DNA from 2 places in the Streptomyces sp. NBC_01508 genome. Region 2 is predicted to be linked to the other one. Evidence: riboswitches for the same ligand, from Rfam matches in the RefSeq annotation. Region 2 holds a riboswitch; the other holds the start of a gene.

The links. Region 2 has a riboswitch for cyclic di-AMP ahead of OG700_RS21130 (M23 family metallopeptidase). Riboswitches for the same ligand answer to the same signal wherever they lie in the genome.
Positions count from the first base shown of each region.
Region 1: linked by a shared signal. The riboswitch ahead of OG700_RS07020 (transglycosylase SLT domain-containing protein) and the one ahead of OG700_RS21130 (M23 family metallopeptidase) in region 2 are both predicted to bind cyclic di-AMP.

Region 1 is NZ_CP109419.1:1,551,066-1,556,648, reverse strand. Features, by position in the region: gene OG700_RS07030 (galactose oxidase-like domain-containing protein) at 1-1,141, opposite strand, end outside; partial or broken gene OG700_RS07025 (hypothetical protein) at 1,407-2,369, shown strand; cyclic di-AMP (ydaO/yuaA leader) riboswitch at 2,760-2,921, shown strand; gene OG700_RS07020 (transglycosylase SLT domain-containing protein) at 2,926-3,669, shown strand; gene OG700_RS07015 (hypothetical protein) at 4,084-4,389, shown strand; gene OG700_RS07010 (putative T7SS-secreted protein) at 4,482-5,583, shown strand, end outside.
Region 2 is NZ_CP109419.1:4,550,989-4,556,571, forward strand. Features, by position in the region: gene OG700_RS21110 (HAD family hydrolase) at 1-425, opposite strand, end outside; gene OG700_RS21115 (hypothetical protein) at 530-709, shown strand; tRNA gene OG700_RS21120 (tRNA-Met) at 780-853, shown strand; gene OG700_RS21125 (PP2C family protein-serine/threonine phosphatase) at 1,442-2,527, shown strand; cyclic di-AMP (ydaO/yuaA leader) riboswitch at 2,858-3,012, shown strand; gene OG700_RS21130 (M23 family metallopeptidase) at 3,024-4,088, shown strand; gene OG700_RS21135 (PrsW family intramembrane metalloprotease) at 4,144-5,406, opposite strand.

The DNA.
Region 1 (5,583 bases), 3.0 Mb from region 2:
CCTTGACCGGGTCGAAGAGCCACTGCTGGTCGTGGCTGCGGCCGAGCCCGTAGATCTTCCCGTCCCGCAGGCTGAACAGGTGGGGGTAGTCGAGCTTGTACGGCGCGTCCGCGCGGAAGCGGTCGACGCTCTGGAACCGGGGGAGGTCGGTCTTGCGGTACGGCACCGGGTCGCTCAGCGCGGGGAAGCGCTCCACGATCGGGGTGGGCGTGCCCCAACCCAGCTCGGACTGGCCGGACATGATCAGCATCCGGCCGTTGGCGCCGGTGACGACGCTGGGATACCAGCGGCCGACGGACATGTCCTCGTTCATCGCCCAGGTCTCGCTCCACGGGTCGAAGACGAAGGACAGCTTGGCCCCCGAGCCGCCGTTGCCGCCGAGATTGCCGCCGAAGACGCCGAGCATCCCGTTCGGCAGGAAGGCGTGTCCGGCGCAGAAGATCGGCGCGGGGCGGGAGACGCCCGTGCTGTCGGGCATCGTGACGGCGGGCGGAGTGACCTTCTTGAATGCGCTTTCGCCGGTGCCCTTCGCGGGGTCCCAGAGGTAGGCGCGGCCCCGGTTGGCGGCGCCGACGACCTGGGTGGGGGCCGTCTCCTTCGTGGGATCGGTCTCGATCCGCTCGAAGGAGAACAGGAGCACCTTGCCGGTGGGCAGTTGGGCGACGTGGACGCCGAAGTCGGGTGAGTCGAAGTACTCCTTGAAGGCGCCGAAGTCCGACGCCTTGTACTCCCCGTTGATCTTCCGCTGGGTGTCGGTGAGCATCTTCAGCCGGGCGGTGCGGGTCGCCTGCGGATACGTCCCGAGGTCTTCGGCGCCCTGGCGGGTGGTGGCGTGCTCCTCGGCGTGCTCCCGGCCGAGCACCGCCACCTCGGCGGGATCGACCTCGGGCTTGCTCTCCGTCTTGTCCTTCTTGTCCTTCTTGTCTTTGGACTTGTCCTTCGATGTGTCCTTCGCGCCGGGGTCGGCGGCCGGCTTCCCGGCGGGGTCGACGCCCGCTCTGGTGGAGTGCTCGTGGTGGTCCTCTCCGCTGTGAGCGACAACGGGAGCGGCACCGACGAGAGTTGAGGCGGCGAGGGCGCTGACGACAGCGCACGCCGCGAGGGTGTTGGACAGTCTGGTGCGAGAGCGGGAAATTCTCATGGGGCCCGGACAGGTCCTTTTCGGGATGGATGGAGCACGTGGCACGGCGGCGCCGCACCCGGAGCGAATGACTACTCGCAGTAATCATGCTGAGGGTGTTCGCGAGCAAAGGTCCAGGAGAACGGGCGATTTTGGCTCTATGGAGGTAACAGCCAGTTGATAGGGTTCGCGCCCCGCGTGAGCGCCCGGCGCGTGAAGCGCCCGCCGCCCGGCCCGATCCTGTCCGCGCCGCCCCGCGCCGCGGCCGAGCGTGGAGCGACCCCCCCCGTACATCGGGTACGAGGCCGAGGCCGGCCGCTACCAGGGCACCCTGGTCAAGGCCGACGCCGTACGCGCCTTCGGGCACACCAACTTCGCCAGCGAGTCCTCCGGCCGTAAATCGGTGCGGCTGGACAGCACCGGGGAGTGCGTGGAGTTCACCTCGACCAACGCATCGAACTCGATCGTCGTACGCAACTCGATCCCGGACGCGCCGGGCGTGACGCAGGTGGCACCCCCGGCGGCCAGGCCCGCCGAGTGCACCTCGATCACCGAGTGCGGGGCGGTCCCCGACGACGGCAACGACGACACCAAAGCCGTCCAGGCGGCGGTCACCGCCGACCAGAACGGCGACATCGCGTGCGTCTGGATCCCGCAGGGCATGCGTATCCGCAACACATACGCCGACGGCATCAACTTCACCAACGGCACCCGCAATTCAAAGGTCGACAACTCGTCCTTCCGTACCACGGGTGACGATTCGCCCGCCGTCTGGGCCAATCGATACGTCAAGGATCCGGCGGTGGACATCGCGCATGACAACTCGTTCACCAACAATACGATCCGGCTGCCCTGGCGGCCAACGGCGTCGCGATATACGGCGGTTGGCGGTTGCGGAAACAAGGTCCACAACAATTGGATCGCCGATACCGCCAACTACCCGGGAATCATGCTGGCGACCGACCACGAACCGCTGCCTTTCTCGGGCGAGACCCTGCTCCCCGGAAACGCCCTGCACCGTACGGGCGGCGCTTTCTGGGACGAGGGCCAGGAGTTCGGCGCGATCACCATTTTCCCGGCGAGCCGGGACATCATCGGGGTGAGGATCAGGGACACCGAGATCTCCGACTCGACGTACGACGGCATCCAGTTCAAGAACGGTGGCGGCAACGTACCGGACGTCGAGATCAACAACGTGTCGATCGACAGGTCCAACAACGGCTCCGGCATCCTCGCGATGAGGGGAGCCGTACGGAAGGCGCGCCGTCATAAATTCGTTATCGGTCATCCGTGATTCGCGACGGCTGGAAAATACTTATTTGTCCGCTTTTCGGGTGTGGGTGATATGCGTATCCAGCAACCAAGTTGTCCCTTTCTGGGTGGTGTTGTCGTTGAACGGTTGCGCCGCTCTCCCGTGATGTGTGTCACAAGCGCGGTGGGTCGCGGCTTCCCCGCCTCCGCCCACCTCCCGTGCGGGAAGGGAAAGTTGAGGCGTGTACCGCCGGGCGGGAATTCGAATTGATCTCCGCCCGGTCTGTCGAATGGCAGGGTGCGGTGAATTCAGGACTTGTTTCGCCCGGACGTTCTCGCTTACGTTCACCTCATTCCGGGCGGAACGCCGAATCCTGCCGCCGTCCGGAAACCGCACTCACCCATTCACGTACGGCAGGAGCGGGGGACCCAGGTAAGCCGCCGATCCGGCATTTGCCGGACCGGCTTGGGGTGAAGCCGCGCCCACAGCGCGGCCGGGCATCTCCCGCCCGAACCCGACAGCTCACCTCGTAGGCGACGGAGAGGATCTCGTCATGCCCGCAGAGGGTAAGCACCGCCGTTCCCGTACCAGCCCGCTCGCCCGCCGCCTCATCGCGGCCGGCACGGGCGGTGCCGCACTCGCCCTGCCTCTGGTGACCGCCACCACGGCGGGCGCCGCGCCCGCCCCGCGGCAGGCCGTCACCGCACCGTCGGCCGTGAACGCCGTCAAGGCGGTCACCCACACCGTCGCGGAGGGCGAATCACTCGCCAAGATCGCGGACGCCCGTTCCGTGAGCGGCGGCTGGAAGGCGCTGTACCAGACCAACCGCGACGCCATCGGCGACGACCCGTCGCTGATCCGCCCCGGCCTCACGCTGAAGCTCTCGGGGAAGCCCAAGGCGGCCCCGACCGCCTCGACCGCGGACGCGTCGGCAGCCAAGACCACCGAAGCCGTCCAGACGGCCGCCAAGTCGTACACCAACGACCTCGACGGCTGGATCCGGGAGGCGCTGGACGTCATGGCGCAGAACGGCATCCCCGGTTCGTACGACGGCATCCACCGCAACATCATGCGCGAGTCCGCGGGCAACCCGCAGGCCATCAACAACTGGGACTCCAACGCCGCGGCCGGCATACCGTCGAAGGGCCTGCTCCAGGTCATCGACCCGACCTTCGAGGCATACCACGTGCCCGGCACGTCGACCGACAGCTACGACCCGGTCGCCAACATCACGGCGGCCTGCAACTACGCGGCCGACCGCTACGGCTCCATCGACAACGTCAACGGTCCCTACTGATCGGCGACATCCCCACATCGCGCGGCTCTCGGGCCGCACCTCCTCGGACAGCCGGCGAGGCCACACACGTGGCCTCGCCGGCTGTCTGTGTGAGAACTGCCGGAAGGCGGTCGTCGTGGGGCAGTTGTCGTGGGGCGGCTGTCCGAAGGCGGTTGGCGGAGGCGTTTTGTGACGGCCTCATTGAGGATGGGTGAGGATTCGGGGGTGGTTCCGGTATCGAAGGGAGTCGGCCTGGCGCCTCGTCGGCCGGGTGGTACGTCGGCGAACGGCCGCCGGTCGGCACCGGCGGGTCCACGGGCCGGTCCCCGCGACGAGAACACCACCCGCTGTCACTCTCCGGCCTGGTGGTAGCGTGCGCGGGATCAGCGCCGATGCGCGTGTGAGCAGGCAGAGTTGGACGTAGGGGGAGCTGCCGTGACGGCTGATCTTGGAGTAGGCCCAGGAGTCCTCAAGCAGGGCGCCAAGGACATTCTTGAAGTCCTCAAACCGGTCAAGAAGGTGGACCTGAGCGACCCGGCCGGGCAGGCGACGTCGCTCGGGGACGATGGCGCGGCGGCGGCACTGGTGACTTTCTGTGCGACGTGGGAGTCGGGATCCGGGTTCCTCGCCGACTGTGCGGCGACCCTGGCCGATGGACTGAACAAGGCCAACGGCAACTACGAGGAAACGGACAAGGCCATCCGTGACGCGGTCAAGTCCGTCAAGACGGTACTGACCTAGCCGCAGTCCTGGCCGCAGCCACCGCCGCAGCCACAGTCCCGGCCACAAGCCACAGTCACAGGCACGGACACACGAACGGGGAATCCGCACACATGGCAGGCACGCTCGGGTCGACGACGGACCCGAAGGCTCTCATACCGGGAGACGTCGGCAAGCTCGGCGATCTTGAGATCGCCCTCAACAAGTGGTCGAACAAATTCGAAGGAATCGGCGACGGCCTGCGTGACGTGCGCGTCAAGGGCTGGGTCGGTGAGGCCAGCGAAGCCTTCTGGCCCACCCTCGGCAAGGAGAAGACCAACTGGTACTTCGCGGGCGACGCGATGTCCGGGGCCTCCAAGGCCATCCGCTCGTACTCCACCACGCTGACTTGGGCGCAGGGCCAGGCCGGTACCGCGATCGACACGTGGAAGACCGGGGACCACGCAGGCGCCGAACAACTGCTGAGCACCGCGCGCAAGCAGCTCAAAGAGGCGGCCACGACGCTGACCACGAAGCTCAACGACCTCGCGGGGAGTGCCAAAGGCAGCCCTGACTGGCTCGTGACGGTCAGGAGCGGGGTGGACGCCAAGGCGTGGGCCGAGGCGCACGGCGTCGCCAAGACCGCCATTTCTCCTACGGCTTGGGCCAGGGAGGACAAGCGATGGGTGACGGACGAGGCGAGCCACTGGCGTCGCAGGGAGAAGGAGTTCGGCAAGGACGCGGACAACAACTGGTATCTCCGTAACCAGGCCGCTCAGGACGGTGACCCACCCCCGGCCGACAGGAAGGCCGACGTCAATATCAAGATCGCCGAGTGGACGGGCAAAGCCAGTGCCTGGGAGGCCGGCACCACCGGTGAGACGACAGCGGGTGGTGTCAAGCTCAAGGGCGCGGCCAGCGTCCAGACGCTTGGGGTGGACGGCTCGGTCGGTGCGAGTGTCACCAACGGCCAGTTGCAGGCCGGCGCTTCGGGGACCGCGTACCTGGCGCAGGCATCGGCGAGCGGCAGCGCGCAGTACGGCATCGTCGGCGCGCAGGGCGAGGCGAAGGGCTTTGTGGGTGCCGACGCCGCGGTGAAGGTCTCCGGCGGCAAGGACGGAGTGCACGTCGGAGCGGAGGCGTTCGCCGGAGCCAAGGCCACCGGGTCCCTCTCCGCCGATGTCGCCGGGGTGGGCGCCGGTGTCACCGGCGAGGCATGGGCGGGCATCGGCGCCG
Region 2 (5,583 bases):
ACACGCGCGAAGAACTCCGCCGACGGCTTGGCGACGCCCCAGTCGCCGGACGTGACGACCAGATCGGCGGGCAGATCGAGGCCCCGGAGCAGCTCACCGGCCTTGGTGGTCTCGTTGCCGGCGATGATGACGCGCACGCCGAGCTGGTGCAGACCGGCCAGGGCGGGCCGTACGTCGGGATAGAGGTCGGACTCGTCCAGGTGCTCGCCCCGGCCGGCGGCCTCTCTGGCCCGGTACGCCTCGCCGACGTCTATGCCCGGCTTGATGAGGCGCAGGGCGTCGGCGTTGTCCCCGCCCTGGGTGGTGACGGCGCCGACCAGCGCGGAGATGGTGTGGCGGGGGATGCCGAGCCAATCGGCCCAGGAAGCCCAGTAGCGGTCGTCGCGGACGAGAGTCTCGCCGACGTCGAACACGATGGTTTCGATCACCGGTGTAAGCGTAGGTGCTGCGGGGCTCCGGACGGTGGCTATACGAGGTCTTGGGGATACACGCTCTGCCGATTGTCAGTGGCTGGCCGTAGCCTTACTCCATGTCAGCTTCCTCTGACGCGAGTGCGTCCGTGCGTCCCGCCGCCGTCGTCAACACGCAGATCCGTGCCCTGTGGGCGCGTGCGGGCCGGACGCTGTCCCCCGCCGAGCAGGAGGAGTATCAGCGGCTGCTGGTCGAGTGGGCGGCGGCGGTCCACGCCGATGTGGTGGAGGCGGCTTAGGCCGATCGGGAGCCCGGCCGGGTAAATGGAGATGATCTTGGTCCGGATGGCGTACTGTTGCATTCAACGGCGCGGGGTGGAGCAGCTCGGTAGCTCGCTGGGCTCATAACCCAGAGGTCGCAGGTTCAAATCCTGTCCCCGCTACTGGTAGAAGACGAAGGCCCGGATCCACTGGATCCGGGCCTTCGTCGTGCCCGCGTGCATCCGGGCATGTCCGGTGTGTCCATGCCGCCCCGGTCGCCGCACCGGCCCAGCGGTAGCCCACTCGGTCGACGGCGGGTCGCCGCACGGCGCGGAAGGGGCCAGCCTGGGAAGGGCGCGGTACCGTCCGCAGCCGTCGACGGACCGGGCAGGAGGCCACCGGTGGGGCACCTGAGAGACAGCGGGGACGACGGGACGGCGGGCAACGGCGGGACCGGCGACGGCGGGCGCGACGAGCGTCCCGACCGGGGAGCTGTCCGCCGTCCCGGTCGGCCCACCGGGCTCCGCAGCCTCGGTCACGGCGTCCGGCGGGGGATCGGGCAGAGGATCGAACGCCGGTTCGGGCGCGGGTTCGGGCGCGCCTTCCGGCGGGCCGACGCCGGCTTCCGCGAGGCCGACACTCCCCCGGACGACCCCACGTGGAACGGCTGGCGTGCCACGGGCAAGCATTTCCCCGGCTTCGGTTCCGGTGGCCGGAGGACGGCCAGGCGCCGGCGCGCCCGGCACGCCGCCCGCGCGCCGCATCCGTTCCTGGAGATCCTGCCCGGCCTGGTCATCGTGGTGGCGGTCATCCTGGACGAGGCGACCCCGACGGCCTTCACCTCCGCCCCGCTCTTCTCGGCCGCTCCCCTGGTCGCCGCCCCGTTCTTCTCCTTCGCGCGCACCTTCGTCATCGGTGCCCTGGCGACCAGCGCCGCCGTCGGGCTGCACCTGTACAACGGGGCGGCCCAGATCGAAACGCTCAGCGACGGGCTGACCGTCTTCACCGTCTCCGTCCTCGCGCTGGCCATCAACGGTGTCGTGCGCCGCAGCGGTGAGCGGCTCGCGTCGGCGCGGGTCATCGCCGAGGCGGCCCAGCGCGCCGTGCTGCCCACGCCCGATGCCCGGATCGGCGGGCTGCACGTCGCCGCGCGCTACGAGGCGGCGGAGGAGGGCGCGTTCATCGGCGGTGACCTGTTCGCCGTCCAGGACACGGCGTACGGGGTACGGCTGGTGGTCGGCGACGTACGCGGCAAGGGCATGGGCGCCGTCGAGACCGTGGCCGTCATCATCGGTGCCTTCCGGGAGGCCGCCGAGCAGGAGAGTTCGCTCGAAGGGGTCGCGCAGCGGCTGGAGCGGGCGCTGGCGCGTGAGGGCACGCGGCGTACCGGCATCGACCTGTTCGAGGGCTTCACCACCGCCGTACTGGCGGAGATCCCGCATACCGAAGGCATGGTGCGTGTGGTCAACCGCGGGCACCCGGAGCCGCTGCTGCTCGGCCCGGACGGCGGGCTGACGGTCGTGGTGCCCGCCGACCCGGCGCTGCCGCTCGGGATGGGCGAGCTGGGGGCGTGGCCGGACCGCGCGGACGAGGTTCCCTACCGGTCCGGGGCGACGCTGCTGCTCTACACGGACGGGCTCACCGAGGCGCGCGACACGAAGGGCGTCTTCTACGACCCGCGCGAACGGCTGGCGGGCCGGATCTTCCCCGGCCCGGACGAAATGCTGGAGGCGATCGTCGGGGACGTACGGCTGCACACCGGCGGCGGCAGTACGGACGACATGGCGCTGCTGGCCGTCATACGGCCCACCGAGGGGCAGCCGGATCGGCGCCGGACGATGCCCGTCGTGCCGTGACGCCGTCCCGCCCTGTCGTGATACGCGTCCAACTGCCGTCCCGTTCCGTTGTCCCGTCCCACCGCCCGTCCGTCGTGGTGTCATCTCGCCTACCACGCTGCGTAGTTGGGGCACACCACTCCGCATAACACTTGACGCACCGTCAGTTCGAGTGTGTGATCGCACACCCTCCGAGGGGCGATCAACTCGCCCGATTCCGCCTGCTTGTGTCCCGGTTGGTCCGGGCCGCTGTCGCTAACGATCACCCGGAACAGCTTGGAATAAGCCCCCGTCGTCTATTAACGTTCGATAACGCAGCGCGGTTGTCCCAGCCGTCGAAAGAGACGGCACCGTGCGCACGCGCCGAATTCCGCAAGGAAACCGGGGAACCACCAATTGGGGTGAATCGGGCGCCTCTTGCTGCCTCGTGTGGTCAAGAACGCTCGTAGGAGACCTTCCTGCTCCGAACCCGTCAGCTAACCCGGTAGGCGAGAAGGAAGGAAAGGAGAGCGCCCCAGTGGCGTCCAACAGGCCTGCCCCCGAAGCCTCAGCCCCGGCCCATTTCGGCCCCGGCAGCCGGTTCACCGGCACAGATCTCGCCGACGGCGAGGCGAACAGGGACTGGGAGGAGTGGAATCCCACTGCGGAGTCCATCCGTCCCGTACGCGGCAAGCACCGTGTCGCCAAACAGCGCAACGCTCTCGCCCGCAGCTCCACGGTCCTCGGAGTGGGAGTCATCGCCGCGGTTGGCGCGGGAGGCATCGCCTCCGCGCAGGACAAGCCCGCGGTCTCGATATCACTTCCCGACGCGATCTCGGACAGTTTCCCCGACGCCAAGTCCCTTCCCGGCGTCGGGTCTTTCATGTCCGACGGCGACAAGAAGAGCGACGAGACGCCCGCGCCGCTCACCACCGCGGGCCTCACCGCCGCGGACGCCCAGCAGGGCACCACCGACTCCGGCGAGGCGCTGCGCGCCCGCATCCTCCAGCAGGCGGAGCAGCAGCAGGCCGAGGCCGACGCCGCCCAGAAGGCGAGCGCCGAGACGGCCGCCGCCGAGAAGGCCGCGGCCGAGGCCAAGAAGCAGCAGACCGACGCGGAGGAGAAGGCCGCCGAGGCGAAGCGCAAGGCCAAGGAAGCGGCGGAGCGCAAGGCCGAGAAGGAGCGCCTCGAAAAGCTGGCCGCCAGTTTCTCGCTCCCCACCTCCTCGTACACGCTCACCTCCACCTACGGCCAGGCCGGCTCCATGTGGTCCTCCGGGCAGCACACCGGCCTGGACTTCGCCGCCCCCACGGGCACGCCGACCAAGGCCGTGCACAGCGGGACCGTCAAGTCGGCCGGCTGGTCGGGGTCGTACGGCTACCGCATCGTGCTGGAGCTTCAGGACGGTACGGAGATCTGGTACGCCCACCTGTCCTCGATGACCGTCGGCGTCGGCCAGAAGGTCACCACCGGCGAGACGATCGGACGCGTGGGAGCCACCGGCAACGTCACCGGCGCGCATCTGCACCTTGAGGTGCACACCGCGGGCGGCAGCGGGATCGACCCGATGAGCTGGCTGCGGGGCAAGGGCCTCACGCCCTGATCGAAGCAGGACTGAAGCAGGACCGAAGCAGGATGAACCCGTACCGGAGCAGGACTCAGTTCCGGTACGGGTTGTAGCCGCCGTAGTCGATGTACGGCGGCGGCGTCCACACCCGCCCCGTCGCCCGCGCCGCGTACGCCAGCGCGGGCGACGCCATCTCCCGGCGCTGCCACAGGTGGTGCAGCAGCTCCTGCTCGCGCTCGACGTAGTCGGGGCCCGCCGTGCCGCGCCCCGCGCGCCGGCGCAGGAATGCCAGGGACGTCGCGAACGCCTGGTACTCGCGGACCGTGCGGGCCGCCGCGGGGCCGTACGTGCGTCCCGCGATCTCGCGCGCCATCGAGCGCGCCCGCATCGAGGACAGGGCGAGCGGTTCGGTCTCGGCGAGCCAGCCGGCCGCCGCGTAGGCGGGCAACTCGGCCGAGACCGTGCGCAGTTCGCGTTGCCGGCTCCAGATCGCCAGCCAGGTGAGCAGGGCGAAGACGGGCACCATGAAGGCCGCGTACACCGCGTAGAAGCCGTACGGGCCGAACAACGACGCGGAGCCGTTCCACAGCGCGTGCATGCCCATGGCGAGCGCGAGGCCGAGCACCGGCATCAGCCGGCGGCGGACGCGCTGGCGGCGGGTGGCGAGGGCCGCGATGCCGAAGCCGATGCCCGTCAGGACCGTGAAGAGCGGATGCGCGAACGGTGACATCACGACCCGGACGAAGAAGGTCGCCGCGGTCACGGACGCCAGGCCCGAGTTGCCGATCTGCTGGTCCTCGCCGAAGGCGCTGCCGAGATAGAGGATGTTCTCGGTGAAGGCGAAACCGGTCGCGGTGAAGCCGGCGATCACGACTCCGTCGACGAGGCCGGTGAAGGACCGCCGACGGAAGAGGAAGATCAACAGGATCGCGGCGGCCTTCGCGCTCTCCTCGACGATCGGCGCGACCACCGTGGCGCCCAGCGACTCGGCCCCGCTGGGATCGGCGGTGGCGGTGGCTATCCACTCGGTCGCGAAGGAGTTCGCCGTGATCGCCACGAGGGCGGCGGCGCAGGCGCCCCAGGCGAAGGCGAAGATCAGATTCCGCCAGGGGCCCGGTTCGACCCGGTCCAGCCAGCGGAAGGCCGCCAGCAGCAGCGGCACGGGCAGGAGCGCCAGGCCGAGGCCGACCAGGAAGCCCTGGGTGCCGGTCTGTTCCCGGACGAGCGACAGGATCAGCAGGCCGCACAGGGCGAGCAGGATGACCACCGCACCCGCGCGGACGGCCGGGTGCCGCCAGAGCGAGCGGTGCGGCCGGTAGCGCCAGCGGGAACGCTCCGGCACGGCGGCCCACATGTCACCGAGCTGCTGTTGCCGCTCGTACGCGGGGATCGGCGGGTGTTGGTGGTGCGGGTGCTGCTGCGGCTGTGGGTGCGCGTGCGGAGGCTGACGCGGGTGCTGCGGCGGCGGTCGGGACGGTTCGGACACCCACTGACCCTAACGAGCGCCACTGACAACGCGCGACGGTGCCGG